Regions from separate parts of the Saccharopolyspora sp. 7B genome, predicted to be linked through region 1. Evidence: riboswitches for the same ligand, from Rfam matches in the RefSeq annotation. Region 1 holds a riboswitch; each other region holds the start of a gene.
The links. A riboswitch is a leader RNA that binds a small molecule or an ion and turns the genes downstream of it on or off. The one in region 1 is predicted to bind thiamine pyrophosphate.
Positions count from the first base shown of each region.

Region 2: it holds a riboswitch for thiamine pyrophosphate, as region 1 does, so the genes downstream of both, LCD33_RS07180 (thiamine ABC transporter substrate binding subunit) here and thiC (phosphomethylpyrimidine synthase ThiC) in region 1, are expected to answer to the same signal.
Region 3: it holds a riboswitch for thiamine pyrophosphate, as region 1 does, so the genes downstream of both, thiD (bifunctional hydroxymethylpyrimidine kinase/phosphomethylpyrimidine kinase) here and thiC (phosphomethylpyrimidine synthase ThiC) in region 1, are expected to answer to the same signal.

Region 1 covers NZ_JAIUKC010000158.1:6,873-16,753, reverse strand. Annotated here, with positions in the region: gene LCD33_RS22675 (M48 family metallopeptidase) at 1-1,142, shown strand, start outside; gene LCD33_RS22670 (phosphatidylserine decarboxylase) at 1,722-2,465, shown strand; gene pssA (CDP-diacylglycerol--serine O-phosphatidyltransferase) at 2,462-3,409, shown strand; gene LCD33_RS22660 (AAA family ATPase) at 3,492-5,729, shown strand; gene LCD33_RS22655 (LytR C-terminal domain-containing protein) at 5,772-6,425, opposite strand; gene LCD33_RS22650 (DUF3263 domain-containing protein) at 6,425-6,727, opposite strand; gene LCD33_RS22645 (peptide deformylase) at 7,098-7,676, shown strand; partial or broken gene LCD33_RS29655 (Uma2 family endonuclease) at 7,956-8,267, opposite strand; TPP riboswitch at 8,543-8,668, shown strand; gene thiC (phosphomethylpyrimidine synthase ThiC) at 8,662-9,881, shown strand, end outside.
Region 2 covers NZ_JAIUKC010000035.1:6,418-16,298, reverse strand. Annotated here, with positions in the region: gene LCD33_RS07190 (ABC transporter ATP-binding protein) at 1-597, opposite strand, end outside; gene LCD33_RS07185 (iron ABC transporter permease) at 597-2,195, opposite strand; gene LCD33_RS07180 (thiamine ABC transporter substrate binding subunit) at 2,192-3,238, opposite strand; TPP riboswitch at 3,285-3,395, opposite strand; gene LCD33_RS07175 (4a-hydroxytetrahydrobiopterin dehydratase) at 3,466-3,759, shown strand; gene LCD33_RS07170 (FAD-dependent oxidoreductase) at 3,765-4,733, opposite strand; gene LCD33_RS29335 (DUF6157 family protein) at 5,176-5,607, shown strand; gene LCD33_RS07160 (acetyltransferase) at 5,630-6,085, opposite strand; gene LCD33_RS07155 (NADPH-dependent oxidoreductase) at 6,484-7,320, shown strand; gene LCD33_RS07150 (TetR/AcrR family transcriptional regulator) at 7,354-7,959, shown strand; gene ychF (redox-regulated ATPase YchF) at 8,147-9,223, opposite strand; gene LCD33_RS07140 (hypothetical protein) at 9,356-9,613, opposite strand; gene LCD33_RS07135 (AAA family ATPase) at 9,689-9,881, opposite strand, start outside.
Region 3 covers NZ_JAIUKC010000194.1:1,018-10,898, reverse strand. Annotated here, with positions in the region: tRNA gene LCD33_RS25505 (tRNA-Lys) at 175-247, opposite strand; gene LCD33_RS25500 (Ig-like domain-containing protein) at 596-1,738, shown strand; tRNA gene LCD33_RS25495 (tRNA-His) at 2,006-2,078, opposite strand; gene orn (oligoribonuclease) at 2,178-2,816, opposite strand; gene LCD33_RS25485 (AMP-binding protein) at 2,874-4,547, opposite strand; gene LCD33_RS25480 (hypothetical protein) at 4,619-4,834, opposite strand; gene LCD33_RS25475 (hypothetical protein) at 4,999-5,388, shown strand; gene LCD33_RS25470 (hypothetical protein) at 5,440-6,171, opposite strand; gene LCD33_RS25465 (hypothetical protein) at 6,246-6,515, opposite strand; gene LCD33_RS25460 (lipoyl domain-containing protein) at 6,785-7,057, shown strand; TPP riboswitch at 7,090-7,185, shown strand; gene thiD (bifunctional hydroxymethylpyrimidine kinase/phosphomethylpyrimidine kinase) at 7,179-8,012, shown strand; gene LCD33_RS25450 (TenA family protein) at 8,032-8,745, shown strand; gene LCD33_RS25445 (hypothetical protein) at 9,000-9,209, shown strand; gene LCD33_RS25440 (polysaccharide pyruvyl transferase family protein) at 9,235-9,881, opposite strand, start outside.

The DNA of each region.
Region 1 (9,881 bases):
TGGCCGAGCGGGTCAAGCAGGCCCTCGCCGAGGAGCACGACGTGCACCCGTCCACCCGGGAGCGGGTGGAGGCGATGAAGCGGCTGCGCGGCGGCGACCGGGAACCCGAGGAGGCGCCCGCGTTCGCGCTGCTGCGCGAACCGCGCAAGAGCGTTCCCGAGCTGGAGAGCCGGCTGCTCGTGGACGGCCTCGGGCCGCGGCTGCCGTGGCCGGACCTGGCCCGCAAGGCGGGGGCCGCGGAGGTCGCCCGGCAGGCGGGCCTGCTGAGCTCGGCGGTCGAGCAGAGCGGCCTGGAGTGCCCGCCCGCGATCGGCGGGGTGCTCGCCGCCATCCACCGCGGCGAGGGCGCGGACCTGATCAACCCGGTGCTGAACCCGGGCCTGAGCCCGGACCGGGTGGACGACGCCGCCGTGGACACGCTCACCGAGCTGCTCGGCGGCGCCGTGGTGGACGCGCTGGTGTGCGCGGGCCGGGCGCAGCACGAGCTGGACTGGGCGGGCGAGTCGGTGGTGCGGCTCAGCGGTGGCCGGCCGCTGGACCCGGACCGGCTGGTGCGCCCGGCGGTGGCGGATCCGCGGCTGGTGCCCGGGCTGCACCGGGCGCTGGTGGACCTCGGCGTACCGCTGCAGCACGCCCGCGAACCCGCCGCGGAGCCGGAGCCGTCGGTGTCCGGGATCGTCAGCCCGGTGCAGTACGCGGGCGAGCGCTACGACCTGCTGGTGACGGATCGCGGGCTGGTGTTCCTGCCGAGCTCGGCGAGCACGGCGCGACGGCTGCTGGCGGGCGCTTCGGCCCGGATGTGGCAGTCGGAGCTGGAGGAGCTGGACGAGCTGATGGTCGCCCCGGTGGACCGGCTGCGGGACCGGGACGGCGCGCAGTGGGTGGACAGCCGGGACGTGGCGGCGACGACGCTGGTGCAGGATCGCTCGGGCTGGTCGTTGAAGCTGGAGCTGTACCTGGACGACGCGTCCTCCTCGACGGTCCGCTCGGACGCGGTGGTGCTCGGCGAGGACGACGTGGCCGAGCTGGAGGTGCGCAGCACGCCCGATACGGACGAGCGCGGCGATCCCTACGGGGGTCTCGGCGAGCTGATGGGCGCGCGGATGCGGATCGACGACCGCCGGGAACCCTCGGACGAGTGAGTGATGGGGACCCAGTTTTGTCACGCTGAGTTACAAATTTCGTGCCCAATGTCCTCCGATAGCGGCTACGTAGTTCGTGTGAGCTCAATTACACTGGAAAACGCGTAACAACCTGTCGATCGACTCCGTCTCACAAGACGTCAGCCCCCTCCTCACCAGGGAGGGAGCGGACACCGGGCTCCGTGTGCCGTCGGGGGGTGCACGGGCCCACATCGGGGACCGTTCGGCGCCAACGGGGAGGCGCCTTGCGGTTGGGTGCCGGGGTGGCACCGGCGCTTCGGGGGCGCCGGGCCACCCCGGCACTTTTCCGTTCACCTGCGGAGACACCGCGCCGCGCCCGTCCCGAGGAGATCCTCCGGCCGCGCCGCCGCCCGGCCCCGCGCTCCCGGGACGCACCGCCCGCGCTCCACCACCGACGGCCCGGTCCGCCCGGCGCACGGCGCCGCGCGACCGTGGCCGGTGATCGACTCCGCCCCCTCGCGCAGCGGCCGCGAACCCGTCGGCGATGCTGTACCGGCCCGGCCGCAGCGCAGCCACCGCGCCGCGGTAACGACCTCCGACGCAGGGGTGTACAGCTCGATGAGCACCCAGACAGACCGGGGCAGCGCCCCCGCCAGCGGCAACCCGCTCGCGCACCTCGCCAAGCTCGCCCGCGACACCGTGCCGCCGATGCACCCGGCGGGCCGCCCGTTCGTGCTCGGCGCCGCCGTCGGCACCCTGCTGCTGCGCCGCGCGTGGCGCCCCGCCGGCGTGCTCGGCGCCGTCGCCACCGCGTGGTGCGCCTGGTTCTTCCGCGAACCGCAGCGGGTCACCCCCGGCCGCGCGGGCATCGCGGTCGCGCCCGCCGACGGCACCGTCGCGCACGTGGAGACCGCCACCCCGCCGCCCGAGCTCGGGCTCGGCGACCGGCCCATGACCCGGATCAGCGCGTTCCTCACCGTCTTCGACGTGCACGTGCAGCGGCTGCCGGTCGACGGCGAGATCGTGCGGGCCGCCTACCGCCCCGGCAAGTTCCTCTCCGCCGACCTGGACAAGGCCAGCGAGGACAACGAGCGCAACTCGCTGCTGCTGCGCACCGACGACGGCCAGGAGCTCGCCGTGGTGCAGATCGCCGGGCTCGTCGCCCGCCGCATCGTCTGCTCGGTGCAGAGCGGCGAGCGGGCCACCGCGGGCAGCACCTACGGGCTGATCCGCTTCGGCTCCCGGGTCGACCTCTACGTCCCGGCGGGCAGCCGGGTCCTCGTCGAACCCGGGCAGCGCACCGTCGGCGGCGAGACCGTCCTCGCCGAACTGCCCGAGCGGGCGGGTGGCGAGCGGGCATGAGCGGCGCCCGCCTCGCCCCGCCCGGAATCCGCCTGCTGCCCAACGCGATCACGGTGCTGGCGATGTGCGCCGGGCTCTCCGCCGTGCAGTTCGCGCTGAACGGGCAGCTGGTCGGCGCCATCGCGGCCGTCGCGGTGGCGGCGGTGCTCGACGGGCTGGACGGCCGGATCGCCCGGTTGCTGGACGCCACCACGCGGATGGGCGCCGAACTGGACTCGCTGTCCGACGCGATGTCGTTCGGCGTGGCCCCGGCGCTGACGCTGTACGCGTGGCAGCTGCAGGACAACCGGGCGGGCTGGATCGCCGCGCTGATCTTCGCGGTGTGCATGATCCTGCGGCTGGCGCGGTTCAACACGCTGCTCGACGACACCGAGCAGCCCGCGTTCAGCAAGGAGTTCTTCGTCGGCGTCCCGGCCCCCGCGGCCGGGTTGCTGGCGCTGCTGCCGCTCGTGCTCACCGCCCACTTCGGCTACCCGGGCTGGTGGGCGCAGCAGCCGGTGGTGATGGTGTGGATGGTCGCGGTCGCCGCGCTGGCGGTGAGCCGGGTGCCGACGCTGTCGCTGAAGACCGCGAAGGTTCCCGCACGGCTGGTCGCCCCGCTGCTGGTGCTGGTGGCCGTGCTGGCCGCCGCGGTCATCGTGTTCCCGCTGATCTCGCTCGCGGTGGCGCTCGTGGTGTACCTGGCGCACATCCCGTACGCCGTGTACCGGCACCGCTGGCTGGCCGCGCACCCCGAGGCGTGGGCGGCGGCTCCTCGCGAACGGCGCGCCATCCGCAGGCGCACCCAGCGGCGGCTCGGCCGGCAGCAGCCGCACCCGCGGCGCGCGCTCGCCGGAGCCCGGCAGCGGATGCGCCGCAGCCGCGCCGGCGGCCCCGAGGGGCCGCGCCTGAGCTGGCGCCGCCTCGGCCTGCGCCGCAACCGGGGCAACCAGAACACCCGCTGACCGCCCGTCCTCGAATCCGGCCGCGGTCGTGCGCGGTGCCGCGCACCGACGGGGCGCCAGGAGCGGGCCGTACTGTCGGCGTGTGGCTTCGTTGACGTTGACCGTCCGGTTGTCCCCGTCCGCCGCCGACACCAGGCGCGGGGTGGTGCGGCTGCACCCCGAAGTGCTGGACGCGCTGGGCCTGCGCCAGTGGGACGCGGTGGCCCTCACCGGGACCCGGGTGACCGTGGTGCCCGCCGCCGCGGCGGACCGGGGCGCCCCGGCGGGCGTGGTGCTGGTGGACGACGTGGCGCTGACGAACCTGGGGCTGGCCGAAGGCGCCGAGGTCGGGGTCGCCCCGGTGCGCGCCGAGCCCGCGCGCGGCGTCACCGTCGCCGGGTCCCGGCTGGCCACCGCGACCGCACCGCCGGAGGTGATCCGGCTGGCGCTGACCGGGAAGGTCTTCCGGGCCGGTGACACCGTGTCGCTGCTGCCGCAGGACCTGGCTCCGTCCACGGCGGCCAACGCCGGGCAGGTGCGCAGCAGGCTGTCCGCCTCGATCGGGATGACCTGGACGACCGAGCTGATCACGATCGCGGCCACCGACCCGGACGGCCCCGTCACCGTGCAGCCGTCCACGGTGGTCACCTGGCGCGGCTCGACGCCGAGCGCGGACGCGCCTCCCGCCCGGCTCGACGCCGCCCCGGCCCCCGCCGCAGCCGCCGTCGCGCCCGCCGCCGCGCCGGAACCCGAGCCCGCGCTGCCCGTCAGCGACCTCGCGGGCGCGCAGGAGACCGCCGCCCGGCTCTCCGAATGGCTCCGGCTGCACTTCGAGGAACCGGAGCTGCTGCGCAGGCTCGGCGGCGGCGACCGGCTCGGCGTGCTGCTCAGCGGACCGCCCGGGGCGGGCAAGGCCACCCTGGCGCGGTCGGTGGCGGCCGCGGTCGGCGCCGAACTCGTCGAGGTCACCGCGCCCAGCGTCGCCGCCCTCGAATCCCGTTCCGCCGCCCAGCGCCTGCAGAGCTCGCTGGACCGCGCCACCGGCATCGCCGCGGGTGGCCGCGACTGCGTGCTGCTGCTCACCGACGCCGACGGCCTGCTGCCCGCCGCCGAACCGCCGCCGCTGGCGACGGTCGCGCTCGACGCGCTGGACGCCGCGATGCGCACCGGGCGGCTCGCCGTCGTGGTGACCAGCGCCCAGCCGCAGTCCCTGGACCCGCGGCTGCGCGAAACCGGCCGGGTGGACCGGGAACTGACCATCGGGCTGCCGGACGCGGCGACCCGGGTGCAGCTGCTGCGAGTGCTGCTGCGCGGCACGCCGCTGGCCCCCGACGTGGAGCTCGGCGAGCTCGCCGCGCGGACCCCCGGCTTCGTCGTCGCCGACCTGCTGGCGCTGTGCCGCGAATCAGCGGTGCGGGCGGCGCTGCGCCACCGCGGTGGCGCGGACGGCGAACCGGCCCTCGCGCAGCAGGACCTCGTCGCCGCCCTGTCCTCCGTCCGGCCGCTGTCGATGTCCACATCGGACGATCTGCGCACCGGCGGGCTCACCCTGGACGACGTGGGCGACATGGTCGAGGTGAAGCAGTCGCTGACCGAGGCGGTGCTGTGGCCGCTGCGCTACCCGGACTCGTTCACCCGGCTCGGCGTGGAACCGCCGCGCGGCGTGCTGCTGTACGGGCCGCCGGGCTGCGGCAAGACCTTCCTGGTGCGGGCGCTCGCCGGCAGCGGGCGGCTCAACGTGCTGTCGGTCAAGGGCGCCGAGCTGATGGACAAGTTCGTCGGCGAATCCGAGCGGGCCGTGCGGGAACTGTTCCTGCGGGCCAAGAACGCGGCACCCGCCCTGGTCTTCCTCGACGAGGTGGACGCGCTGGCACCGCGCCGCGGCCAGTCCGGCGACTCCGGGGTGGGCGACCGGGTGGTGGCGGCGCTGCTCACCGAACTCGACGGGGTGGAGCCGATGCGGGAGGTCGTGGTGCTCGGCGCCACCAACCGCCCGGAGCTGATCGACCCGGCGCTGCTGCGGCCCGGCAGGCTGGAGCGGCTGGTGCACGTGCCGCCGCCGGACGGGGCGGCGCGGGCGGAGATCCTGCGCGCCGCGGCGCGGAACACGCCGCTGGCGTCCGATGTGGACCTGGCGGCGGTGGCGGCGGAGCTGGACGGCTACTCGGCGGCGGACTGCGCGGCGCTGGTGCGGGAATCGGCGCTGAGCGCGATGCGCGAATCGCTCAGCGCCACCGAGGTGACGGCCGCGCACCTGGCGGCCGCCCGCCGCGCCGTGCGCCCCTCGCTGGACCCGGCTCAGCTGGCGTCCCTGGCGGCCTACGCCGAGCGCCGCGGCTGACGCGGCACGGCCCGCCGGGGCGGGCGGGCCGTGCTCCGCGCGCTACTTGCCCTTCGGCATGCCCTGGTAGTCGTTCGTGATGATCGCTATGACGCCGGGGCTCGCGGGGGCGAGGCCGTCGAAGCGCGGTTCGGCGCGGGCCTGGAACGCGGCGGCGATCTCCTTCGCCTGCGCCTCCTCCGGCGTGCCCGGCCGGTAGTACACCGTGGTGGTGGGGATGACGCCCTGCGAGTAGTTGCCGACCTCCGGCACCTCGTAGCCGGCGCCGCGGAACTCGTCCGCGGCCCGGTGCGCCAAGCCCTTGATGGTGCTGTTGTTGTAGACCCGCACCACGATCCGCTGCCGCGCGTGGTCCGACCCGGTCGAGTCCGACCCCGGCGAGTCCGGGCGCGGCTGGTTCGCGGGCGGCACCTGCGGTTCCGGGTCGGGCGTCTGCGGCGGCTCCTCCGCGGCGGGCGGCGGTTCGGCGGCCGACGAGGTGGGCGGCTGCGCGGCACTCGTCGGGGCGGGCGGCAGCGGCGGCAGCGGCGCCGAGGTCTGCTGCTGGTCCACCGGCGGCGCGGCCGCGTCGTCGTCGGACCCGCCGGAGACCAGCGTCGTCAGGCCGATCACGGCCGATAGCGCGCCCGCGCCGATGAGGGCGATACCGCCGATCTTCGCGGCGGACGGGCTGGTCGGGGGTTCCCCGGAAGTCATCAGTGCCACTCGATTCCCAGTCGGCGGGCCTGCCGGGCGCGCTGCCGACTCGCCCGCACCTTGCGCAAACGTTTGATCAGCATCGGATCGGCCCGGACGGCCGCCGGATCGTCCAGCAGATCGTTCAGCACCTGGTGGTACCGGGTGCCGGACATGTCGAACAGCTCGCGGATGGCCCGTTCCTTGCCGCCGGCGCCCTTCCACCACTGCCGCTCGAACGCGAGGATGCTCAGCTCGCGGTCGCCGAGCTCCTGCCCCGCCGCGGGCTCCGGAGCGTCCGAAGTGGACTCATCGGGGGGGATGCGCGGCAGCGGCTCGGTGGGCGGGTCGACCGTCCGCAGGTGCCTGCCGGACGCGGGTTCGCCCACCGCCGCGCGACCCTCGGTACGCGCCAGTTCCTCGCACTGCCGGGCTATCTCGTGCACGGTCAGCATCTGGGCGGCGTCCATCTGGCTCCTCGCGTCGCGATCCGGGGATCCCCGCGTTCGCCGAATCACACGGGTGTGATTCCGGGCCCATTACATCACGCGCGCCCGCCCGCCGTGCGCGGCCAACACGCCCTCCGCGGAGATCCGCGGGCACCTCGGCGAAGATCACTCCGACGGGCGGCGCCCAGCCGAGCGCAGCCACTCCCGAGGCGGTCCGGAGACGGCAACCGATACCCTCCGCCGCATGGCTGTTCACCCGATCCGCATCGTGGGCGACCCGGTGCTGCACCACCCCACGCGCCCCGTCGAGCGGTTCGACGACGCGCTGCGCACCCTCGTCGAGGACATGTTCGAGACGAACACCGCCGCGAACGGCGCCGGGCTGGCGGCCACCCAGATCGGCGTGGACCTGCGGGTCTTCGTCTACGACTGCCCCGACGACGAGGGGGTCCGGCACCGCGGCGTCGTGGTCAACCCGGTGCTGGAGACCAGCGAGATCCCGCAGACCATGCCCGACCCCGAGGACGACTGGGAGGGCTGCCTGTCCGTCCCCGGCGAAGCGTTCCCCACCGGCCGGGCGAGCTGGGCGAAGGTCACCGGCTTCGACGTGGACGGCGCGCCGGTCGAGGTGGAGGGCACCGGGTTCTTCGCCCGCTGCCTGCAGCACGAGACCGACCACCTGGACGGGCACCTCTACCTGACCCGGCTCGTCGGGCGGAACGCGCGGGCCGCGAAGAAGGCCGTCAAGCGCAACGGCTGGGGAGTCCCCGGCCTCTCCTGGGACCCGGCGGTCGAAGGCGATCCGTTCGCTGAGGAGGATTGAGCTCCTCCCGTTCCGCAGGGGGTGGGTGGCGGGTGGTCCGGTTGATCGGGTGGTCGTCAGCTCAGCGGCTTCGCCGCTGACAGGAAAGAGTCGCGAACCCGTCGCGCGAGGTCGGGTCGGGTGGGGCCGGTCAGCGGGGGAAGGCCTCGGTTTCCAGGGTGACGGTGAACGGGGCGGGCAGGTCGAGCGGTTTGCCGAACGGGACCGAGTGCGATTCGCGGTAGGCCTCTCGCCGTCCGGCTCGGAGAACAGGGTGATCGTGGGCCAACGCGGCGCGAAGCGGTCGATGAGCAAGTAGAACGGGATGCCGGCCTGGGCGTACGCACGGAGCTTGGTCGTCCGGTCGGTGTCGGCATTGCTCTTCGAGGTGATCTCGACCGAGAGCAGCGCGTCCTCCCCCGGGAGCACGACCGCTGGAGTCATCCGCTCGCGGAGCACGACGAGGAGATCGGGCACCACGATCCGCGAGCTCGACGGCAGGGCGATGCCCTGGGTCTGCAGGACCTCCCAATCGTCGGGCAACGCCCGCACCAACGCCTTGTTCACGCGGCTGCCGATGAGGTCGTGGTTCTGGTCCGGCGGCGGGGACATCACGATCCTCTCTTCGATGATCTCCGCGCGCCAACCTTCGGGAAGATCGAGGCCGTTCCAGACCTCGACGAACGTCTCCCAGGACGATTCCTGGAGCACCGGGGCAGCACTCGCAGCGCGGTCACCTCCTGTGCCGGTGTTGTCACGCACCGCATCCTCCCGGTCTGACAAGGTTTCGTTTTCCCTGCTAGACAGCCTAGTGTCGATCAGCTTCGCCGTCACCGGCACGAACCGGGACTTGGCAGGGCGGCATCACGGGGCTAGCCTCGGCGCCGACAACTGATCGCGGGAGCTCGCACCGGAAGCGGGCTGAGAGGGCGGCTGGATCATCCGATCCGGGGCCGCCGACCGCCCGAACCTGACCGGATAATGCCGGCGTAGGGAGTGAACGGCCGTGGCCGACGTGCGTCCTGAACCGTCCTCTGTGGACTCCGATTCCCCTGGTGTGACCACCGGACCGATCAGCGGGTCCCGCAAGGTGCACCGCGAGGTCGGCGACCTGCGGGTGCCCGCCCGCCGCATCGAGCTCAGCAACGGCGAGCACCTCGACGTCTACGACACCTCCGGGCCCTACACCGACGACGCCGCCACCATCGACGTGCACGCGGGCCTGCCCCGCACCCGCGACGGCTGGCACCGCGAGCACCCCACCCAGCTGGCCGCCGCCAAGGCCGGGGTGATCACCCGCGAGATGGAGTTCGTCGCCGCCCGCGAGGACCTGCCCGCCGAGTTCGTCCGCGACGAGATCGCCCGCGGCCGCGCGGTGCTGCCCGCCAGCCACCGCCACCCCGAGAGCGAACCGATGATCATCGGGAAGAAGTTCCTGGTGAAGGTGAACGCGAACATCGGGAACTCCGCGGTGACCTCCTCGGTGCCCGAAGAGGTCGAGAAGATGGTGTGGGCCACTCGCTGGGGCGCCGACACGATCATGGACCTGTCCACCGGCAAGCGGATCCACGAGACCCGCGAGCGCATCCTGCGCAACTCGCCGGTGCCGGTCGGCACGGTGCCGATCTACCAGGCGCTGGAGAAGGTGAACGGCGACCCGGCGAAGCTCACCTGGGAGATCTACCGGGACACCGTGGTCGAGCAGTGCGAGCAGGGCGTGGACTACATGACCGTGCACGCCGGGGTGCTGCTGCGGTACGTGCCGCTGACCGCGCAGCGCGTCACCGGGATCGTCTCCCGCGGCGGTTCGATCATGGCCGCCTGGTGCCTGGCGCACCACCGGGAGAGCTTCCTGTACGAGCACTTCTCCGAGCTGTGCGAGATCCTCCGCGAGTACGACGTCACCTTCTCGCTCGGCGACGGGCTGCGGCCCGGCTCCATCGCCGACGCCAACGACCGCGCCCAGTTCGCCGAGCTGGAGACCCTCGGCGAGCTCACCGGGATCGCCCGGGCGCACGACGTGCAGGTGATGATCGAAGGTCCCGGGCACGTGCCGATGCACAAGATCGCGGAGAACGTGCGGCTGGAGGAGGAGCTGTGCGACGAGGCGCCGTTCTACACCCTCGGCCCGCTCACCACGGACATCGCGCCCGCCTACGACCACATCACCTCCGGCATCGGCGCGGCGATGATCGCGCAGGCCGGGACCGCGATGCTCTGCTACGT
Region 2 (9,881 bases), on a different contig from region 1:
GAGGGTGAACGCCTCGTCGTGGTCGTGCGTGACGACGAGTGCGGTCGAGTCGCCGCGGCCGAGCAGCGCCGCCAGGTCCACCGCGAGCCGTTCCCGCAGCATCCGGTCCAGCGCGGAGAGCGGTTCGTCCAGCAGCAGGAGCTCCGGATCGGCGGCGAGCGCGCGGGCCAGCGCGACCCGCTGCGCCTCGCCTCCGGACAGGTCGGTGACCCGGCGGTCCTCGTAGCCGGCCAGCCCGACCAGCTCCAGCAGCTCGGCGACGCGCGCCGTTCGCTCCGCACCGCCGACGCCGCGCATCCGCGGCCCGAACGCCACGTTGCCCGCCACGTTCCGGTGCGGGAACAGCTGCCCGTCCTGGAAGACCAGCCCGAACCGGCGGTGGTGCACCGGCACCGAGGCGAGGTCCCGCCCGTTCCACCGCACCTCGCCCGCGGTGGGCCGTTCGAGCCCGGCGACCGCTCGCAGCAGGGTCGACTTCCCGCAGCCGGACGGTCCGAGCAGCGCCAGCACTTCGCCGTCCAGCACGGAGAGCCGCACGTCGCGCACCACCGTGGTGCCGCCGAAGCGGACGGTGAGCCCTTGCACTTCCAGCCCCATCAGAAGTCCTCCACGGCGTCGGTGCCCACCCGCAGCCGCTCGATGAGCACCACGCCGAGCACGGTGACGACCATCAGCAGCGCGCAGGCGGCGTAGGCGAGTTGCGAGTTGAGTTCGCCCGGCCTGCCGAGCAGCCGCGCAATGGCCACCGGCAGCGTCGGCGCATCGGGCCTGGCGAGGAAGCTGGTGGCGCCGAACTCCCCGAGCGCCACGACGAACCCGAACCCGGCGGCGGCCAGCACGGAACGCACCGCGAGCGGGAAGTCGATCTCGCGCCGCACCCGCCACGGCCCGGCGCCGAGCGTCGCCGCGGCCTGCCGCAGCCGGTCGTCGATGGCCCGCAGCACCGGCAGCACGGTGCGGATCACCAGCGGTGTCACCACCAGGGCCTGCGCGAACGGCACGAGCAGCGGCGAGGTGCGCAGCTCGCCGGGCAGCGAGCCGAGCGTGATCAGGTAGCCGAAGCCGACCGTCACCGCGGACACCCCCAGCGGCAGCATCAGCGCGAGGTCGAGGCTCTCCGCGACGAACCTGCGGCGCACGGCGACGAGCACGAACGAGGCGAGCAGCCCGAGCAGCAGCGCCATCCAGGTGGCGTCGACCGCGGTGCGCACCGAGTTCAGCGCGGCTTCGAGCCCGGTGACCTCCAGGGTCCCGGGCTGCCCGGTGCCCAGCAGCGCGCGGTAGCCCGCGAGCCCCCACCCGTCCCTGGTGGACACCGACCGCGCCAGCAGGGAGACGATCGGCGCGAGCAGCCCGCACAGCACCGCACCGGCGAGCCCGACGATCCACCACTCGGCGCCTTGCGGCGGCCGGGCGGTGGTCGCGGGCGCGCGCAGCCGCAGCGCGGTCTCCCGACGGCGGCGCGCGATGGTGGCCACGAGCAGGGCGGCGACGACGGCGACCAGCTGCAGCAGGGACAGCGCCGCGGCGCCGGGCAGGTCCAGCAGCTGCACGGTGCGCAGGTAGATCTCCGTCTCCAGGGTGCGCAGCCGACCGCCGCCGAGCACCAGCACCACCCCGAAGCTGGTGGCGCTGAACAGGAACACGACGGCCGCCGCCGATCCGAGCGCGGGCAGCAGCGCGGGCAGCGTCACCGAGGTGAAGGTGCGCAGCCGCCCGGCTCCCAGCGATCGGGCGGCGTCCTCCATCCGCCGGTCCAGGTGCCCCCACAACCCGCTGACGGTGCGCGCGACGACGGCGACGTTGAAGAACGCGTTGGCCAGCACGATCGGCAGCACTCCCCCGTCGGCGCCGAACAACGCGCGGAAGGCCATGCCCACGACGATCGTCGGCAGCACGAACGGCACGGTCACCGCGACCCGCAGCAGCCCTGTGCCGGGCAGGACGAGCCTGGCGAGCACGTAGGCGAGCGGCAGCCCGCAGAGCAGCGCGACCGCGGTGGACGCGGCGGCCTGCCCGAGGGTGAAGCCGACGAGCCGCCAAGTGGCCGGCTCGGCGAGCACCGCTCCGACGTCGCCGCGCACGCCCAGCCCGATGATCGCCGCGACGGGCCAGGCGAAGAAGACCCCGAGGAAGCCGAGGACGACCGCCGCGGCCAGCGCCACCGGAACCCGGCGGCGGAGTTCGCCGGTCATCCCCGGACCAGCGTCCGCCACTGCTCGACCCACCGGTCCCGGTTGTTCTCCACCTCGTCGGCGGGCAGTTCCGCGGGCCGCGACGGCAGCGGCGCGCTGGCCGCCCAGCCTTCGGGCAGCGGCACCCCGTCGACCGCGGGGTACACGTACATCTGGTCGGCGACCTGACCTTGGAACTCGGGCGAGAGCAGGAAGTCCACCACTTCCCGCGCCGCCTGCGGGTCCTTCGCGCCGGTGAGCACGCCCGCGTACTCGACCTGCCGGTAGCAGGTGTCGAGCAGGGCCTTGGTGCGCGGCGCACCGTTCTCGTCGACCTCGGCGGCGGGCGAGGACGCGTAGGACAGCACGATCGGTCGCGGCCCCTGGCCGGTGGAACCGGAGAAGTCCTGGTTGTAGGCCTCTTCCCAGCCGGAGGACAGCCGCACGCCGTTGGCGTCGAGGGCGCGCCAGTAGTCCTGCCAACCGGGCTCGCCGAAGGCGTCGATGGTGCCGAGCAGGAACGCCAATCCAGGGGAGGACGTCGTCGGGTCCGGCATCGAGGTCAGGTCCCGGTAGCGGGGATCGGTGAGGTCGCGCAGCGTCGTCGGCTCCGGCAGCCGGTGCGCGGCGAACCAGGCGGTGTCGATGTTGAGGCACACGTCGGCGACGTCGACGGCGGTGAGCCGGTTCTGCTGGTCCTGGGCGTAGCGCTGCGGTCCGCGGTCGGCGGCGGCGGGCCGGTACGGGGCGAACACGTCGGCGCGCAGCGCGCGGGAGGCGAAGGTGGAGTCCACGCCGTAGGCGACGTCGCCGAGCGGTGCCGCCTTGGACAGCGCCAACTTGTTGGTCAGCTCTCCGGCGTCACCGCTGTTGCGGATCTCCAGGTGGATGCCGCTGCGCTTCTCGAAGTCGGCGAGCAGCGCCGGGTCGGCGACGAACGAGTCGTGCGCGACGAGGGTGACGGTGCGCGCCGCGGTGTCATCGCCGGAGCTCCCGATGAGCGAACATCCGGTGGTGAGCGCGGCGGCGGCGAGTGCCGCGGCCCAGCGCAGTAAGGGGTTCAACGGTCCTCCCGAGTAGCACACCGGTCTCGGCCACGCGTGCGAACTCGAGCTGATCGCGACACCTCCCTGCGCCGGCATGATCCGGTTCAGGTGCGGACGGTCGAGGGGATGCGCCCCTCCTCTCAGCCCAGCGCGCTGGACTCCCGTGGCGACCGGCAGTCTACGTGCCGCCACCGAGCCGGGGGTCGACGGTCGCGTTCCGGCCGTCCGACGACCACCATGTGGGCATGACCGAACTGCTGAACGACACCCAGGTCGCCGAATCGCTGTCCCGGCTACCGGAGTGGGCCCAGGACGGCACCACGATCGTGCGGAGCGTGGAGTTCGCGAGCTTCCCGCAGGCCATCCAGGCGGTGAACCGGGTCGCGGAGATCGCGGAGAGCGAGAACCACCACCCGGATCTGGACATCCGCTGGCGCACCGTCGTGTTCGCCCTCTCGACGCATTCGGCGGGTGGCCTCACCGCGAAGGACTTCACGCTGGCGGAGGAGATCGACGGGGTGGTCGACGCGTTGACGTGAGCCGGTCAGCGCACCGGTCGGCCGAGGACGAGCCCGGCGGCTTCGGCGGCGCAGCCCCAGGACAGCGACACCCCGCAGCCGGAGTGCCCGTAGTCGTGCACGACGGTGGCGCCGCCGAACCGTTCGGTTTCGAGCCGCACGGCGTCGCGCCCGGGGCGCAGTCCGACGGTCTCGCCGAGGACTTCGGCGCCGGCGAGCAGCGGTTCGACCTGCGCGCAGCGGCGCAGCACGGCGGCGCTGTCGTCGCGGTCGTGTGCGCGGGACCAGTCGTGCTCGCCCGCGACGCCGCCGAGCACGACTTGGTCGCCGTGCGGGACGTACGAGGTGAACTCGGGTCCGGCGCCGACTTCGACGAAGTACTCGCTGATGCCGGGGTTGCGGACGAGGACGTGCTGCCCCCGCACGGGCCGCACGCCGGGGTCGCCGACGAGCTCGTGCGCGCCGACCCCGGTGCAGTTGACGATGCGGTCCGCTTCGGCCGCGGCGTCGGCCAGCGAGGACACCGGGCTGATCAGCAGTTCGCCGCCGGCGGCGAGCAGTCTCCCGGTGAGGTGTTCGAGGTAGCGCGGCATGTCGATCAGCGGGAGCGTCGCCCGGTAGCCGCTGCGGAACCCGGCGGGCAGCTCGTCCGGGGTGCAGCGGCGCAGGTCGGGCAGCAGCAGCGCTTCGGGCGGCAGCTGGTCGCCGAGGTCGACGCGGGCGGCCATCCGCCCGGTGGCGAGGTGCACTCCGCTGGTGTCGTCGGCGGCCAGTTCGACCAGCGCGCGGTAGGTGTCGGCGACCCACCGGCGCACCCGGTCGGCGGGTTGCAGCAGCGCCGGCCCCCAGATCGCGCCGGCGACGGCGGAGGTGGTGTCGGCGGGTGGCTCGTCGGTGCGCACGCGCACCGGCACGCCGGATTCGGCGAGGATCACGGCGGTGCTGAGCCCGATCACCCCGGCTCCGATGACCAGGACGGTCCCGTTGGCGGCCATTTCGGCACGCTAGCAGCGTTGCCCGCCGCGCACGGCCTGCTCGGGGCGGGTTTCGCGGCCGCTCGGCGCGGTCCTAGTCCTCGACGATGGTGATCGTGCCGGTGCCGCCGCAGTTGCTGCACCCCTTGCCGTTGCAGTCTCCGCAGATCAAGGTGATGTGCTGCATGCGCACAACGTAAATCGCCTGGTCATGGCGTGCGACTCAGCTGTGCCGGGGTGCGCCGCCCGCAGTTCGCGGCGGGCCGCGCTGCGCTACCGACCCCGCACGCCTTTCACTCGGACGTGCCCGAGCGGGGTGCGGCGGCGGGTCGGGGAATCGCGTTCGCCGGGTGTTCGTCATCGATCGGGGGTCAGCCGATCGCGGTCCGAGGCAAGGAGCACCGGAATCGAGGAACGGCCGCTTCCCCATCCGCCGTCGGTCCCCCGGCGTACCGTTCCGGGCGTGGAACGGGTCGATCGCACGAACACGTTTATCGAGGTGGCCGAGGACTGCCCGGTCACCACCGCGACGGTGCCCCCGCTGAACGCAGAGGCGCCGTCGGTGGCAGCGCGCACCTACCGGCTGATCGCCGAGCACCCGTACGAGTTCACGTCCGGTGACGTCATCTTCACCGTCTTCGCGGACCGCGCCGCCATCCCGGACGAGGAGCGGGCGGACGCCCGCCGGGAGTTCTTCGCGCGGAGCAGGGCCTGCCTGCGCTCCTCGCCGCTGGGCAAGCGCTACGGCTGGGGCATCCACGCAGACGCCCGCGGCCGCCTGGCCCTGTACGCCGTGGACGGCCCGGAGTACGCGGAGTTCACCTCGGGCCGGCGCACCGGCGAGTCAGGCGAACCGATCACCTGCACCAAGGCGCTGCGCAGCACCCGAGCCTGAACCCGGGGCGACGAGCGGCCGGTCACCGCGCCCGCCCGTCGCGGGACATCCGCAGCAGCGGGTACGGACGCCCCGCATCGTCGAGCTCGCTGCGGCCGGTGACGGTGAACCCGTGCCGGAGGTAGAACCCGACGGCCTGCTCGTTCTGCTCGTTGACGTCCACGGACGTCACCCCGAGCTCGGCCACCGCGTGCGCGAGGAGGGCTCGGCCCACTCCTCGCCCGCGGTGCGCCGCGTCGACGAACAGCATCTCCAGGCTCGTCCCGGACGTGCCCGCGAAACCGACCGGCGCACCGCCGAGTTCGGCGACGCTGAGCCGCACCTGCGGGAAGTGCCCGACGGGCAGGCGTTCCTCGATCTCCGCACGGTGCCGCGGATCGAGGAACGCGTGGGTGGCATCGACGGCGCTGCGCCAGATCCGCACGAGTTCCGGGTGCTCCTCGGGCCCCGTCGAGTCGCGGATCCTCGGCTCAGCCACGACGACCTGCGCGATCCAGCGGAGTTCGCCCGAATTCCGGTCCGGAGGACCACGTGCCCGGGAGCGCGTGGCCGCCGGCGACCTGCTTGATCCAGCGGACTCGGTGCGATGCCAGGAAGACGCGCACGTCAGCGATGTCCTCCCCAGCCGTTCGCATCCGATGCGGTCTCGTCGTTCGGTTCGCAGCGGAGCGGGCAAGTCGATCCGGCCCCGCGACGTCCGTGGACCTTAGCCGTGCGGCGAGCGTGTTGTCGCCCACGTTCGCCCGGCTCGCGCCGGACCAGCACCCGCCCGTCGTGTGCGCGAGGTCATGCGCCCCGGTCCGCGGAGCCGGGAATGCCGCCGGTGCGCGGCGAGTTGGAATAACCGAATCCGATTCGGAAAGAAGGACCGTGAGCATGCCGAAGCACGATGCACTCCTGCGCGCCCGCTACGGGGATCAGCCCGCTCCCGCCACGATCTTGTGGAACCAGCAGGTCGAGGCCCTCCTCGCCCACCGCTCCGTGCGGGCCTTCACCGATGAGCCGGTCCCCGAGGGGGCGCTCGAGACGATCGTCGCCGCCGCCCAGTCGGCGTCCACCTCCTCGAACCTGCACCAGTGGAGCGTCGTCGCGATCTCGGAGCCGGAGACCAAGCGCGAGCTGGCGAGGCTCACCCGCAGCGCCCGCGCGGACGGCGGCGGCTACGACTTCGTCGCCGATGCCCCGACCGTCCTCCTCTGGGTGGCCGACATGTCGCGCAGCCACGCGATCAGCTCCGCCCACGGCGGCGACCCGGTCGTCACCGACTACCTGGACGCCTTCCTGATGGCCTCCGTCGACGCGGCGCTGGCCGCCCAGAACGGGATGGTCGCCGCGGAGTCCCTGGGCCTGGGCGGGGTCTACCTCGGCTCGCTGCGCAACCACGCCGAGGAGCTCGCCGAACTCGTCGACCTCCCGCCGTACGCCTACGTCGTCTTCGGCACCGCCATCGGCATTCCGGACGAGACCCGGCCCAGCGCCGTGCGTCCGCGCCCAGCGCAGAACGTCGTCCTCCACCACGAGAAGTACGACCACGCCGACCACACGGAATGGGTGCGCGATTATGAGGCCGCCACCACGGTGTTCCGGACGGAGAACGGCCTGCGGGACAAGACCTGGGCCGAGGCCGTCGTGACCGGCACCGGTTTCGACTACATGGACGGGCGGGAGAACCTGCGCCCGACGCTCCAGCGGCGCGGCTTCGGCCTACGCTGACGCGCGACCCGATCGACGAAGGAACGAACGAGGATGGCCAGACCGAAGGTGCCGCTGCTGTCGGCAGAGATCATCGCCGACGGAGCGCTCGCGCTCGTCGACACCACCGGGGACATCCAGATGGTCCAGCTGGCCAAGCACTTGGGCGTCGCCCCGTCCTCGCTCTACAGCCACGTCGGCGGGCGGGGCGACGTCATCGACCTCGCCCGCCGACGGATGCTCGAGCAGATGGAGACCCCCGACGCGCACGACTGGCGCGAAGCCGTCGGCGCGCTGCTGCGCGGCCTCGCGGGTCTCTACACCAGGCACCGGCGGATCCTGCCGCTGATCTTCGACACCACGTTCGCCGATGAGCGCTCCATCGCCGCCTACGAGCCCGTGTTCACCGCTCTCGTGCGCGGAGACTTCCCCTCGGACCAGCTGCGCCCGATCATCGCGATGATCGAGTTCCAGGCCTTCGGCCTCGCCCAGGGACTCCCCGCGCCGACGATGTCGGACACCATCCGCGACGCGCTTCCGGGCTACGCGGCGTCCGTCGAACACTGGCGCGACGACCGGGACGCCACGACCGAACTCGCCGTGTCAGTCCTGGTAGGAGGACTGGAGGCACTGCGCACGAAGCCGGATCGTAGGAGCTGAGCCTGCGGGCGCAGGAGTTCACGGCAGGCACTGATCCCCGCGACCTGCCCCGGTGCTCCCGAGCAGCAGTAGCACCGTCCACGCGCTGCGCCGCCAGCGCCGTCCCCACGGGTTCGAGCGCTCGTGGCCGAGGATCGAGGTCGGCCACGGCCGGACTCAACACCGCGAGCGGACGCGACGGCTCCGATCACACGTTGAAGCGGAACTCGACGACGTCTCCGTCGGCCATGATGTAGTCCTTGCCCTCCATGCGGACCTTGCCGCCGGAGCGCGCGGTGTTCATCGAACCGGCCTCGATCAGGTCGGCGAAGGACACGATCTCGGCCTTGATGAAGCCGCGCTCGAAGTCGGTGTGGATCACGCCCGCGGCCTGCGGGGCGGTCGCGCCCTGCGGGATGGTCCAGGCGCGCGCCTCCTTCGGGCCCGCCGTCAGGTAGGTCTGCAGGCCGAGGGTGTGGAACCCGGCGCGGGCCAGGGCGTGCAGGCCCGGCTCCGGCTGGCCGACCGATTCCAGCAGTTCGCGGGCCGATTCCTCGTCGAGCTCGATCAGCTCGGACTCGACCTTGGCGTCGAGGAACACGGCGTCGCCGGGGGCGACCAGGTCGCGCAGCTCCTGCTTGCGGGCCTCGTCGGAGAGCACGCCTTCGTCGGCGTTGAACACGTACAGGAACGGCTTGGTGGTGAGCAGGTTCAGCTCGCGCAGTTCCGGGACGTCGGCCAGCTTCGCGGCGAACAGGGTGGTGCCCTCGTCGAGGACGCGCTTCGCCTCGTTGGCCGCGTCCAGCGCAGGACGCTTGTCCTTGTGGGTGCGGGCTTCCTTCTCCAGCCGCGGCAGCGCCTTGTCCAGGGTCTGCAGGTCGGCGAGGATCAGCTCGGTGTTGATCGTCTCGATGTCGCTGGACGGGTCGACGTTGCCGTCGACGTGCACCACGTCCGGGTCGTCGAACACGCGGATGACCTGGCAGATGGCGTCGGCTTCGCGGATGTTCGCGAGGAACTTGTTGCCGAGGCCCTGGCCTTCGGAGGCGCCCTTCACGATGCCGGCGATGTCGACGAAGGACACGGTGGCGGGCACCAGCTTCTCGGAGCCGTACAGCTCGGCGAGCTCGGCCAGTCGGGGGTCGGGCAACGGCACCACACCCACGTTCGGCTCGATCGTCGCGAACGGGTAGTTCGCCGCGAGCGCGTCGTTGCTGGTGAGGGCGTTGAACAAGGTGGACTTGCCGACGTTGGGCAGCCCGACGATTCCGAGGGTGAGGCTCACGGGCCGTGAGTCTAAGTGGTGCGGGCGGCGATCGACGCAGGTGGCCCGCACCCGATCCGTGCGCGCCGGGTTCGGCCGCACGCCCGGCCCGCGGCGCGGGAACGGGGCGTGCCCCCGATCCGGGTGACGACGTCAGTCGTCGTCCTGCTCGCCGTCGCCCTGGTCGTCCTCGTGGTCGTCGTGCCGGTGATCCTGCTGGTCGCCGTCGCGCTGGTCGTCCTGCTGGTCCGGGCGGTCGCCGTCCTGCTGGTCGCCGTCCTGCTGTTCCTGCTGCTGCGATGGCGGGGCCGGGTCGCTGCAACCCGCGGTGACGGTGAGCGCGAGGAGCGCGCCCGCCGCGCCGCCGACGAGCTTGCCGACGCGGGAACGCATGATCGTGGAGTGAGCCATGACTCCGACATTAGGGAGCAATCCCCCAGCTGTCATCCGGTCGCTGCCCGTCCCCGCTGCGAGTCCGGGCGGGGGTCAGGTGTCGAGTTCGATGGTGGAGCCGTGGTCCCGCGACTTCCGGATCCGCAGCCGCACCCCGATCCGCTGGCGCATCTCGTCCACGTGCGAGACGAGCCCGATCACCCGGCCACCGGCGCGCAGCTCGTCGAGCGTGTCCATCACGAGATCGAGGGTGTTCGCGTCGAGCGTGCCGAAGCCCTCGTCGATG
Region 3 (9,881 bases), on a different contig from region 1:
CGCGGAGTACCGACGAGGCCGGTCCCGTTCCCCGCGGGGGACGGGACCGCCCGATGCCGGATCTCCGGCCCCGGATTCTTCCGCCCTGCTGGACGCGATCGCGGAAAGGCGCGGGATTCCCGCCGGCTTGATGGGCAAAAGAAAAACCCCAGGCCGTGTGACCTGGGGTTTCTGTGCGCCAACAGGGACTCGAACCCCGAACCCGCTGATTAAGAGTCAGCTGCTCTGCCAGTTGAGCTATTGGCGCTTGGTGTTCACCAGGTTTTCGTTCTTGCCGTCTCCCTGGCGACGAAAGAAACTTTAGCACCCCGTTCCGGGGGGTGAATCGGGGGGTGCCGTTCGGGGTGCGCGGTGGCGTTTCAGCCGGTCGGCGGGGTCCGATGTGGCTGGACGAGCAACCGAGGAGGGTCGTCGTCCGTCTCCCGGGTGAAGATCCGCGGTTGACTCTTCGTGCAGGGCTGGTCGTCGGCCACACGGTCGGGGGGCTGATGCACACTGTTCTCAGGCGGATGTGGGGATCGGATCGAACGGACAGTCACGCATGAAGCTGTGTCTTAACTCTGTCGGGAGAGTTCTGGGGGCGTCGTCTCGTGCGGTGCCGGCCGTGGTCGTGGCGTTGGTGGGGATGCTCCTCGCGTCGTGCACGGGTGGCGGGGCGAGCAGCCCGGCCCCGCCGCCACCGCCGCCCGCGTCGGCCAGGTTCGATCCGGCGAACGGCGCCCAGCGGATCTCGCCGACCGCGCCCGTCACGGCCACCGCCGTCGACGGCCGGATCACCGCCGCCGAACTGGTGAACCAGGACGGCAAGCCGGTGGCGAACACCGTCGCACCGGACGGCGCGAGCTGGTCCGCCTCCGAGCCGCTCGGCTACGGCAAGACCTACACGGCGAAGCTCACCCTGCAGGGCGCGGCAGGCGCCCCGGTCGTCCAGGAATCCACGTTCAGCACCGTCGATCCCGAGAACCAGACCTACGTGTCGATGAACCCGCTCGACGGGGAGACCGTCGGCGTCGGCCAGCCGCTCGCGTTCTACTTCTCCGAGAACGCGCCCGCCCCGGACAAGGCCAAGGCCGAAGAAGCCATCCGCATCCAGACGGAACCGGCCGTGGAAGGCGCCTTCTACTGGTTCGACGACCGCGAGGTGCACTGGCGCCCCCAGGAGTACTGGAAGCCCGGCACGAAGATCACGATCAACGCGGACGTCTACGGCAAGGACCTCGGCAACGGCTCCTGGGGCGAGGAGAGCCGCAACGCCACCATCACCATCGGCGACGCCGTCGTGCTCCGCGCCGACGGCTCCAGCCACACCATGTCCGTCGAGGTCAACGGGGCTACCCGGCGCACCATGCCGGTGTCGCTCGGCAAGCCGGCGTGGCCGTCGAACAACGGCGTGCACGTGGTCACCGAGCACCACGCCACGAAGATCATGGACTCGTCGAGCTACGGCCTGGACGTCGACGACGGCGGCTACCGCACCGAGGTGAAGTGGGCGGTGCGCATCTCCAACGGCGGTGAGTTCCTGCACGCGGCCCCGTGGTCGGTCGCCCAGCAGGGCAGCAGCAACGTCAGCCACGGCTGCATCAACATGAGCGACGCCAACGCCAAGTGGGTCTACGACCTGCTCAAGAAGGGCGACGTCGTGGAGATCACGAACTCCGGCGGGCCGAATCTGCGGTCCTGGGACGGCTTCGGCGACTGGCAGGTCCCCTGGGCCGAATGGACCGCCGGGAACCGGTGATCCTCGGTGGTCGCTCGTCCTGCTTTCCGGGGCGGGTGGCGGTATCTCAGCGGCCCCCTCGCTGCGGGCTCGTGCGCGCAGGTGGCTCTCCGCCACAGGCCGTCCTCGCGAGGGGCCCGCTGAGAACCCGCGGGTGGTCCCGTTGCGTGCGTGGTCGCCGCTCATCGGCTTCGCCGCGGACGGGAAAAGGCGGCGGTCCGCCTCGGGTTTCCGCCCCCTGCAATGCGAAAGGCCCGCTCCGCGAACGGAGGGGCCCTTTTCCCGCGGGGTGAGTGACGGGATTCGAACCCGCGACTCCTGGGACCACAACCCAGTGCTCTACCTACTGAGCTACACCCACCGCAGCTTCCGGCCAGCCGGTGTTCTCGGCTTTCCGGAGCAACACGAATATCCTAGCGTGCGCTGCGGAGCGGGCTGCGACCGGGCTCCCGGCCGCGCATCACCGCTGGTCGGGGCTGCGGCCGGTGCCCGCGGGGCCGCGCCCGTCCAGCAGGTCCGCGGCGACGGCCTGGGCCTGCTCGGTGGTCGGTCCCGGCTCGGCCACGAACGCCGTCCGGCGGTAGTACGCGAGTTCCCTGATGGACTCCCGCACGTCGGCGAGCGCGCGGTGCGCGAGGCCCTTCTCCGGCTGCGCGTAGTAGATCCGCGGGAACCAGCGCCTGCACAGCTCCTTGATGGAGGACACGTCCACCATGCGGTAGTGCAGGTGCGCGTCCAGCGCGGGCATGTCGCGGGCGATGAACCCGCGGTCGGTGGCGATGGAGTTGCCCGCCAGCGGTGCCGAGACGGTGTCCGGCACGTGCTCGCGGATGTAGTCCAGGACGCGTTGTTCGGCCTCGGCCGTGGTGACCGCGGAGCGCCGCACCTCCTCGGTCAGCCCGGAACGCGCGTGCATCTCCCGCACCACGTCGGGCATCGCCGACAGCGCCTCGTCCGGGGCGTGGATCACGATGTCCACGCCCTCGCCGAGGATGTTGAGGTCGGCATCGGTGACCAGGGCGGCGATCTCGATCAGGGCGTCCGAACCCAGGTCGAGACCGGTCATTTCACAGTCGATCCACACTAGACGGTCGTTCACCTCACCGAGCCTAACGCGGTGCGACCGGGCGCCGGGATCGCACCGGCGCCGCGGAGATCACCGTTCGGTATCGGCGGAACCCTCGCGCAGCCGCGCGGGCACGACCTTGCCGGTGGCGTTGCGCGGCAGTTCCGGCAGGAAGACGACGTCGCGGGGCAGCGCGAAACCGGGCAGCGCGGGCCGGACCCGTTCCCGCACGGCCTCGGCGTCCAGCTCGGCGCCGTCGACGAGCACCACGTACGCGGCGAGGCGCTGGCCGAACTCGGCGTCGTCCACGCCGATCACGGCGACCTCGGAGACCTCCGGCAGGGTGGCGATCGCGTCCTCGGTCTCCTTCGGGTACACGTTCTCGCCGCCCGAGACGATCATGTCGTCCTCGCGCCCCACCACCTGCAGCCGGCCGGCCTCGTCGATGCGGCCCAGGTCACCGGTGGCGAGCATGCCGTCCCGGACCTCCTTGCCGCCGCCGCCGGTGTAGCCCTCGAAGAGCATGTCGTTGCGCACGAAGATCCGCCCGGTCTCGCCGTCGGGCACCTTCGCGCCCCGCTCGTCGAGGATCTTCACGCTGGTGCCGCGCGGCGGGCGGCCCGCTGTGCCGGGCGCTTCGGCGAGTTCGCGCGGGGTGGCGATGCTCACCCAGGACGCTTCGGTGGAGCCGTAGAAGTTGTAGAGGACCTCGCCGAACACCCGCTGGAACCGGGTGGCGAGGTCGGCGGGCAGCGCCGAACCGCTGGCGGCCACGATCCGCAGCGAGGAGGTGTCGTAGGGCTCGATCGCCTCCCGCGGCAGGTCCAGGATGCGCTGCAGCATCACCGGAACCACGAACAGCGCGGTGGCGCGGTGCCGCTGCACGGCGGCGAGCGCCTGCTGCGGTTCGAACTTGCGGCGCAGCACGAGGGTGGCGCCGATGGCCGAGCCGAGCTGGAACGCGGCGAGCCCCCAGGTGTGGAAGATCGGCGCCGCCAGCATGATCCGCTCACCGGCGCGCAGCGGCATCCGCGACATGATCGTGGCGGCGGGCCCGACCCCGGGCGGCGCGGGCCTGCGGGCGCCCTTCGGCGTGCCGGTGGTGCCGGAGGTGAGCACGATGACCCGCGCGTGCCGGGGACGGCGCGGGAGGGTGCCGGTGGCGGAGCTGCCGATGAGGTGCTCCAGGGTGGCCTTGCGAGTGGTGCCCTCGGTCCAGGCGAGCACCACGTCCAGTTCCAGGTCGGGCAGCGCCTCGACGAATTCGACGTCGGCGATCAGCAGGTCGGCCCGCTGCTCGTCGAGCACGGTGCGCATCTGGTGCGGGCGCAGGCCGGTGTTGAGCAGCACCACGTCGGAGCCGATCTTGCCGCAGGCCACGATGGTCTCGACGAGCCCGTGGTGGTTGCGGCACAGCACCGCGACCCGGCTGGTGTCCCGGATGCCGCGGGCGCGCAGCCCGCGGGCGAGGCGGGTGGTGCGCTGCTCCAGTTCGAGGAAGCTCAGCGCGCCGCGCTCGTCGATCACGGCGGGCCGGTCGGGATGCCGGATCGCGGCGACGGCGTAGCCGAGCGCGGGGGTGACGCCCCAGCGCCGCCAGGCGAAGACGATGCGCAGCAGCTTGTCCGGGCGCATCGGGCGGACGACGCCCTGCCTGATCAGCAGCCACAGCGTCTGCAGCGTCGGGGCCAGCCGGTCCGCCCCGGCCTGGACGGCCGCCTTCGCCGCTTCGCCTCGTGTCCGTCCCGCCGGCCGTCGCCACATCGCCACGCGTCTCCTCCGATTTAGCTACTCATCGGTAGATAATGCCTCGGGGGGCGACGCGGGGGAAGGGTTCACCGGTCCGAAATGGTGTGTTCCGGTGCCGCCGCGGCCACCACGGCCTCCCGGATCGCGGCCCGCAGGCGACCCGCCTCCAATGGTGCCAGCACCGCCGTCTCCCCGGGCGGAGCGACGACCACGACGTTGCCCTGGTTCACGTACACCGCCATGTTCCGCCGCCTGCCCGCCACATCGCGGCAGCTCACCTGCCACTTCTCGTCGTCAGCCACGTGGCCTCCCTCCCTGGGGGAACGCTCGTCCGGTGCGTCCTCCACTGGTAAGACGACTCAGGATCACGGACGTGACGGGTGTTCGCCTGATTAATCTTGGAATTCCACCGGCTCGTGCCCGCGGGGTTCCACCACCGGGTGAGCGCTGCTGGGAGACTGCGATCATGGCTGGATACGACGGGATGCTGTGGCGCACCCTGCACCGCGTGCTGCTGGTCCTCGCGGTCGGCGTGCTGGGCCTGCTGCTCGGCCTCGGGCACGAGCCGAGCCGGGCCGACTCGCTGTTCGGCGTGCTCGTCGTGGCGCTCGTGGCGCTACCGGTGTGGATCACGTTCCAGCGGATGACGCCGGTCGCCCGCGGGAACCTGCGGGCGCTGCCGCGGCACCGGCCGCTGATGACCGCGATGATCGGGCTGCTGGGCCTGGTGGCGCTGTTCGTGCTCGGCTGGACGATCGCCAACGCGCTGTTCCCCGGCACGCTCGCCCCGCTCGCGCTGGCGCTGGTCGGCGTGGTGCTGGCGGCGTTGGTCGCGCTGCTGAACCGGGTGCTGTGACATCGCTTCCCCGCGGCCCCGGACGCCGGGGCCGCGCGAGGAAGCGGCAGGTCAGACCGGGCGGACCGTCAGCGCGCCCGGCTCGGCGGTGAACGTCAGCGCGCCCTCGAAGTCGGCGATGGGCAGCTCGTCGCGCACCAGGCGGTGCGGCGCGTCAGCCGTCTCCACCCGCACTTCGGTGGCGGCGAAGGTCTGCTCGGCGAAGTCCGGGCCCGCGAGCCGGACCTCCAGCCGCTGCTCCCGCAGGGTGACCACCGCGGAACCGCCGGGCACCGAGATCGGCTCGCCGTCGGCGGTGACGATCAGGCTGCCCTGGCCCTCGGTCTCCGGGCGCACCGCCACGTGCGAGAGGGCGACGTCGCGCCGGTCCTCGGCGGCGGTGACGCCGATGACGTCCCGCGAGTCCTGCCCGGCCTCCTCGTCGCCGCGCACCGCCAGCAGCGGGGCGCGCAGCTTCGCGGCCAGCCGGTACGGCTGCCAGGAACCGGCGCCGATCAGGTTCACCACCGACGTGATCTCGCTGTCCGCGAGCAGCCGCTCGCTGCCCACGGCCGGGGTGATCTCGATGGCCGCCACCCCGCGCTCCTCCAGCAGGTCGCGCAGCGCCTTGGCGCGCAGCCTGCTGTTGCGGTCGAACCCGCGGGTGATGGCGACGGCTCCGGACGTCCCGCCCTGCGCTGCGGCGTCGGCGAGACCGGCCAGCGGAGCCCATACCTCCGCCGGATCCGGCCGGGCGGAGCGGCGGGAACGGGCGGTCTGGGGGGCGTCGGCAGTGGTGTCCATTGCGTCAACTTTAATCCGCCACGCAGGGTCGCCTCACTAGGCGATCAGCCCTGAGCGGTGTGACTTCCCTCGCCCTAGGCGTCCCAGGTGGTGACCACGAGATCGCCGTCACGCGCGAGCTGTTCGTCGACCGCCTGCTCGCACTCCGCGCAACGCTCCGTGATGCGGCGGCTCGACGGTTCCTTGGTGGCGGGCCACGTCTCGTGCGGGAGCTTGATCGTCGCATCGCACAGGGTCTGCACCGGATCACCGGCCGGTCTGGCGCCCGGGCGCACCGTGATCGCGTGCCGGACCCGCTTGCCCGCTCCGACGATCCACCACACGTGCTCTTGATCGGGGAACATTGCCGTCCCACCCCCATACCTGTCAGGACGACCCGCGGGCGCGCAGTTCGTCCGGCTTCGGTCCACTGGCCGGATCTCGAACTCTAGACGGAACGATCAGCGCGCACGTTGCATTCGCGTGGCGGGAGTGACCGGCGGTTGCGCTGCTCCGATCGTGTGAGAGCGGCTGTTCGGCGGAGCGGTCTCGACTCGCCGCTGACCCGGTGCTGGGCCGCCCGAACCAGGGCGCCGGGCGCGGAACCCGCTTGTGGTGAGAAGGATCACCGCCCATGCTGGGCGCGTCGAGCGAGCGGAACCCGGAGGCGCACCCCGTGACGGACCTGCACTTCCCGCGTCCGCACGACGATCCGCGGGAGCCCGGTTCCCTCGCCCGCTGGCTGGTACCCGACGGCGCCCGGGTGCGCAGCGGAGCCCCGGTGGCCGAGGTGGTGACCGACGGCGCCCCGCGCACGGTGCGTGCCCCGGCGAGCGGAACGCTGTGGCGGCAGGGCAGGGCGGGGGAGCGGTTCACCGCGGGCGCGATCATCGGCCTCGTCGAGTGAGTCCGCGGCTTGACGCCCGTTGCTAGGTTGGGGCCAGTGACGCGGGGTGCCCGGACGGCCGGGCTGAGAGCAGACCCGTCGAACCTGACCTAGTTCGTGCTAGCGGAGGGACGTCACCGACGTGACCACTCGTGCTGCCCTGCCCGGATCCGACCGGGTCCCGAACGTGCTCTCGATCGCGGGGACCGATCCCAGCGGCGGAGCCGGCATCCAAGCGGACCTGAAGGCCTTCTCCGCGAACGGCGCCTACGGCATGTCCGCGGTGACCGCGCTGGTCGCGCAGACCACCACCGGTGTCGCCGAGGTCCGCGAGGTGCCGCCGGAGTTCGTCACCGCCCAGCTCACGACGCTGCTCGACGACGTCCGGGTGGACGCGGTGAAGATCGGGATGCTGGCGAACGCCGAGGTGATCCGCGCGGTCGTCGCCGTGCTGGACCGCTACGCCCCGCCGCACGTGGTGCTGGACCCGGTGATGGTCGCGAAGAGCGGCCACCGGCTGCTCGCCGACGAAGCGGTCGCGGTGCTGCGCGACGAGCTGCTGCCGCGCGTCGACCTGATCACCCCGAACCTGCCGGAAGCGGCGGACCTGCTGGGCGAGCCGGAGATCACCGGCTCGGCCGAGATGGCCGCGCAGGCGCAGCGGCTCGCCGACCTGGGCGCGAAGCAGGTGCTGCTCAAGGGCGGGCACCTGCGCGCGGAACCCGCCAGCGCCGACCTGTTCCGCGGCGACGGCGAGGTGCGGTGGCTGCGCAGCGAGCGGATCGACACCGCGAACGACCACGGCACCGGCTGCACGCTGTCCGCGGCGATCGCGGCGCTGCGTCCCCGCAGGCCCGACTGGGCGACCGCCGTGCGGGATGGCAAGGACTACCTGACCGGGGCGCTGCGGGCCGCGGAGCGCCTCGACGTGGGCCGCGGGCACGGGCCCGTGCATCACTTCCACCGCTGGTGGTGAGATCGGAGGGACGAAGGTCATGAGCAGGTTGCCCGATCCGCCCGCGGGCGGTTTCTGCGCCCGCGCCTGGGAACGCACCGCCGAGCTGCAGCGGGCCGTGGTGGCGCACCCGTTCAACGCGGCGCTCACCGACGGCACCCTCGACCGGGAGCGGTTCGCGTTCTACATCGTGCAGGACGCCCGCTACCTGATCGCGTTCGCGCAGGCGCTGTCGGCGGCCGCGACCCGGTCCGAGGATCCGGCGGACGCGGCGTTCCTCGCGGGGGCCGCGCGGGGCGCGCTGGTGGAGGAGCGCCGGTTGCACGCGGGCTACGTCGAGGAGTTCGGGCTCTCCGCGGACGACCTGGCGGGGGTGGCGACCTCGCCGTCGTGCACCGCCTACACCTCGTTCCTGCGGGCGAGCGCGCTGGTCGACCCCTACCCGGTGCTGCTGGCGGCGGTGCTGCCGTGCTTCTGGGTGTACCAGCACGTGGGCAGTGAGATCCTCGCCGCCGTCGGCGACGTGTCGGCGCACCCGTACCGGCGGTGGATCGAGACCTACGCCGACGAGGAGTTCGCCGAAGCGGTGCTGGCGGCCCGCGAGCTCACCGACCGGGCGGCCGCGGCCGCCGACGAGCCGGTGCGGGAGCGGATGCTGGCCGCGTTCGCGCGTGCCACCGAGTACGAGTGGATGTTCTGGGACGGCGCGTGGCGCCTGGAGCGGTGGCCGACGGCGCAGTGGCTCCCGGCGTGAGAAGTCGTTGCGGCGGCACGGTTTCCGCGCTGCGGCGAATACCCGGACCCGATCACCCTCCGCGACGTGCCCTGCGGCGCGGCGGGGGCGGTGACGCGGGTGGTCAGCCGCGGTGCGGGCGCTCGCGGGAAGCGTGATCAGGAGCACTTTCGAGCGGTGTTAACGAACACCCTCAGCCACGACGATGAGGCTCACGACACGTTCGTTCGGCGTGTTCGGTCGTGGGAGGTCCGCCTCCCACCGCGCGGGGTTCGGTGGCCTTGAGTACGGGGACTTCAATTCTGATCATGCTGGCGGGGATGCTGGTGCCGGTGCTGGCCGCAGCCCCCTTCTACATCGCCGACCGCCGGGCGGACGCCGAGTCCGCCCAGGCGGAAACGGAGCCTGAAAAATCGTCCGCGGACATCCACGTGCTGCGGCCCCGAGCCGAGGGCACCTGCGAGACCGGGCAGGCGGCGGCCTGAGCGCGCCGCCGCCCGGCCCGGCGGCTCAGTCCCCGTAGATGGACCAGGCGAGCTTCGACTTGGCCTCCTGCAGCGCGTCCAGCGTCGACCGCTCGTAGCCGCCTTCCCGCGGCTGCGGCGGCACCTGGAGGCCCTCGCTGAGGCCCCAGCCGGAGCCGCGCTGGATCAGCGACCGGTGCTTGTTCGTGTAGTACCCGGAGTTGATCGACACGGCGACGCCGTGCGCCCCGGCGGCCGCGGCCATCAGGTGCATGTGGAACCGGGTCGACAGCCAGCGCTGGCCGGCGGCGGCGGGCAGCCCGTGGTCCATGATCTCGGAGAACGGGTAGAAGCGGGCGCCGGGCAGGTCGTGCTCGACGAGGGCGAACACCTCGCGGTCCACCCGCGGGATGCCTTCGATGACGCCGACCTGCTCGGGCCGCACGTCCCAGGCGCGCAGCGTGTCGAGCAGGAACCCGGCCAGCGCGGGCACCGTGACGTCCAGCAGGTCCGACTGCAGGCAGATCATCACGTCCCGCAGGTCGTCGGTGCGGTACAGCTCCGGGGCGATGCCGAAGAACATGTCGTCGCCGGTGGCGGTGAGCTGGCCCGCGGAGTCGAGCAGCTCGGCCGACGGCTCGTCGCGCACGTCGATCAGCTCGAACTGCGAGGCGAGGTTGCGCACCAGCGGGC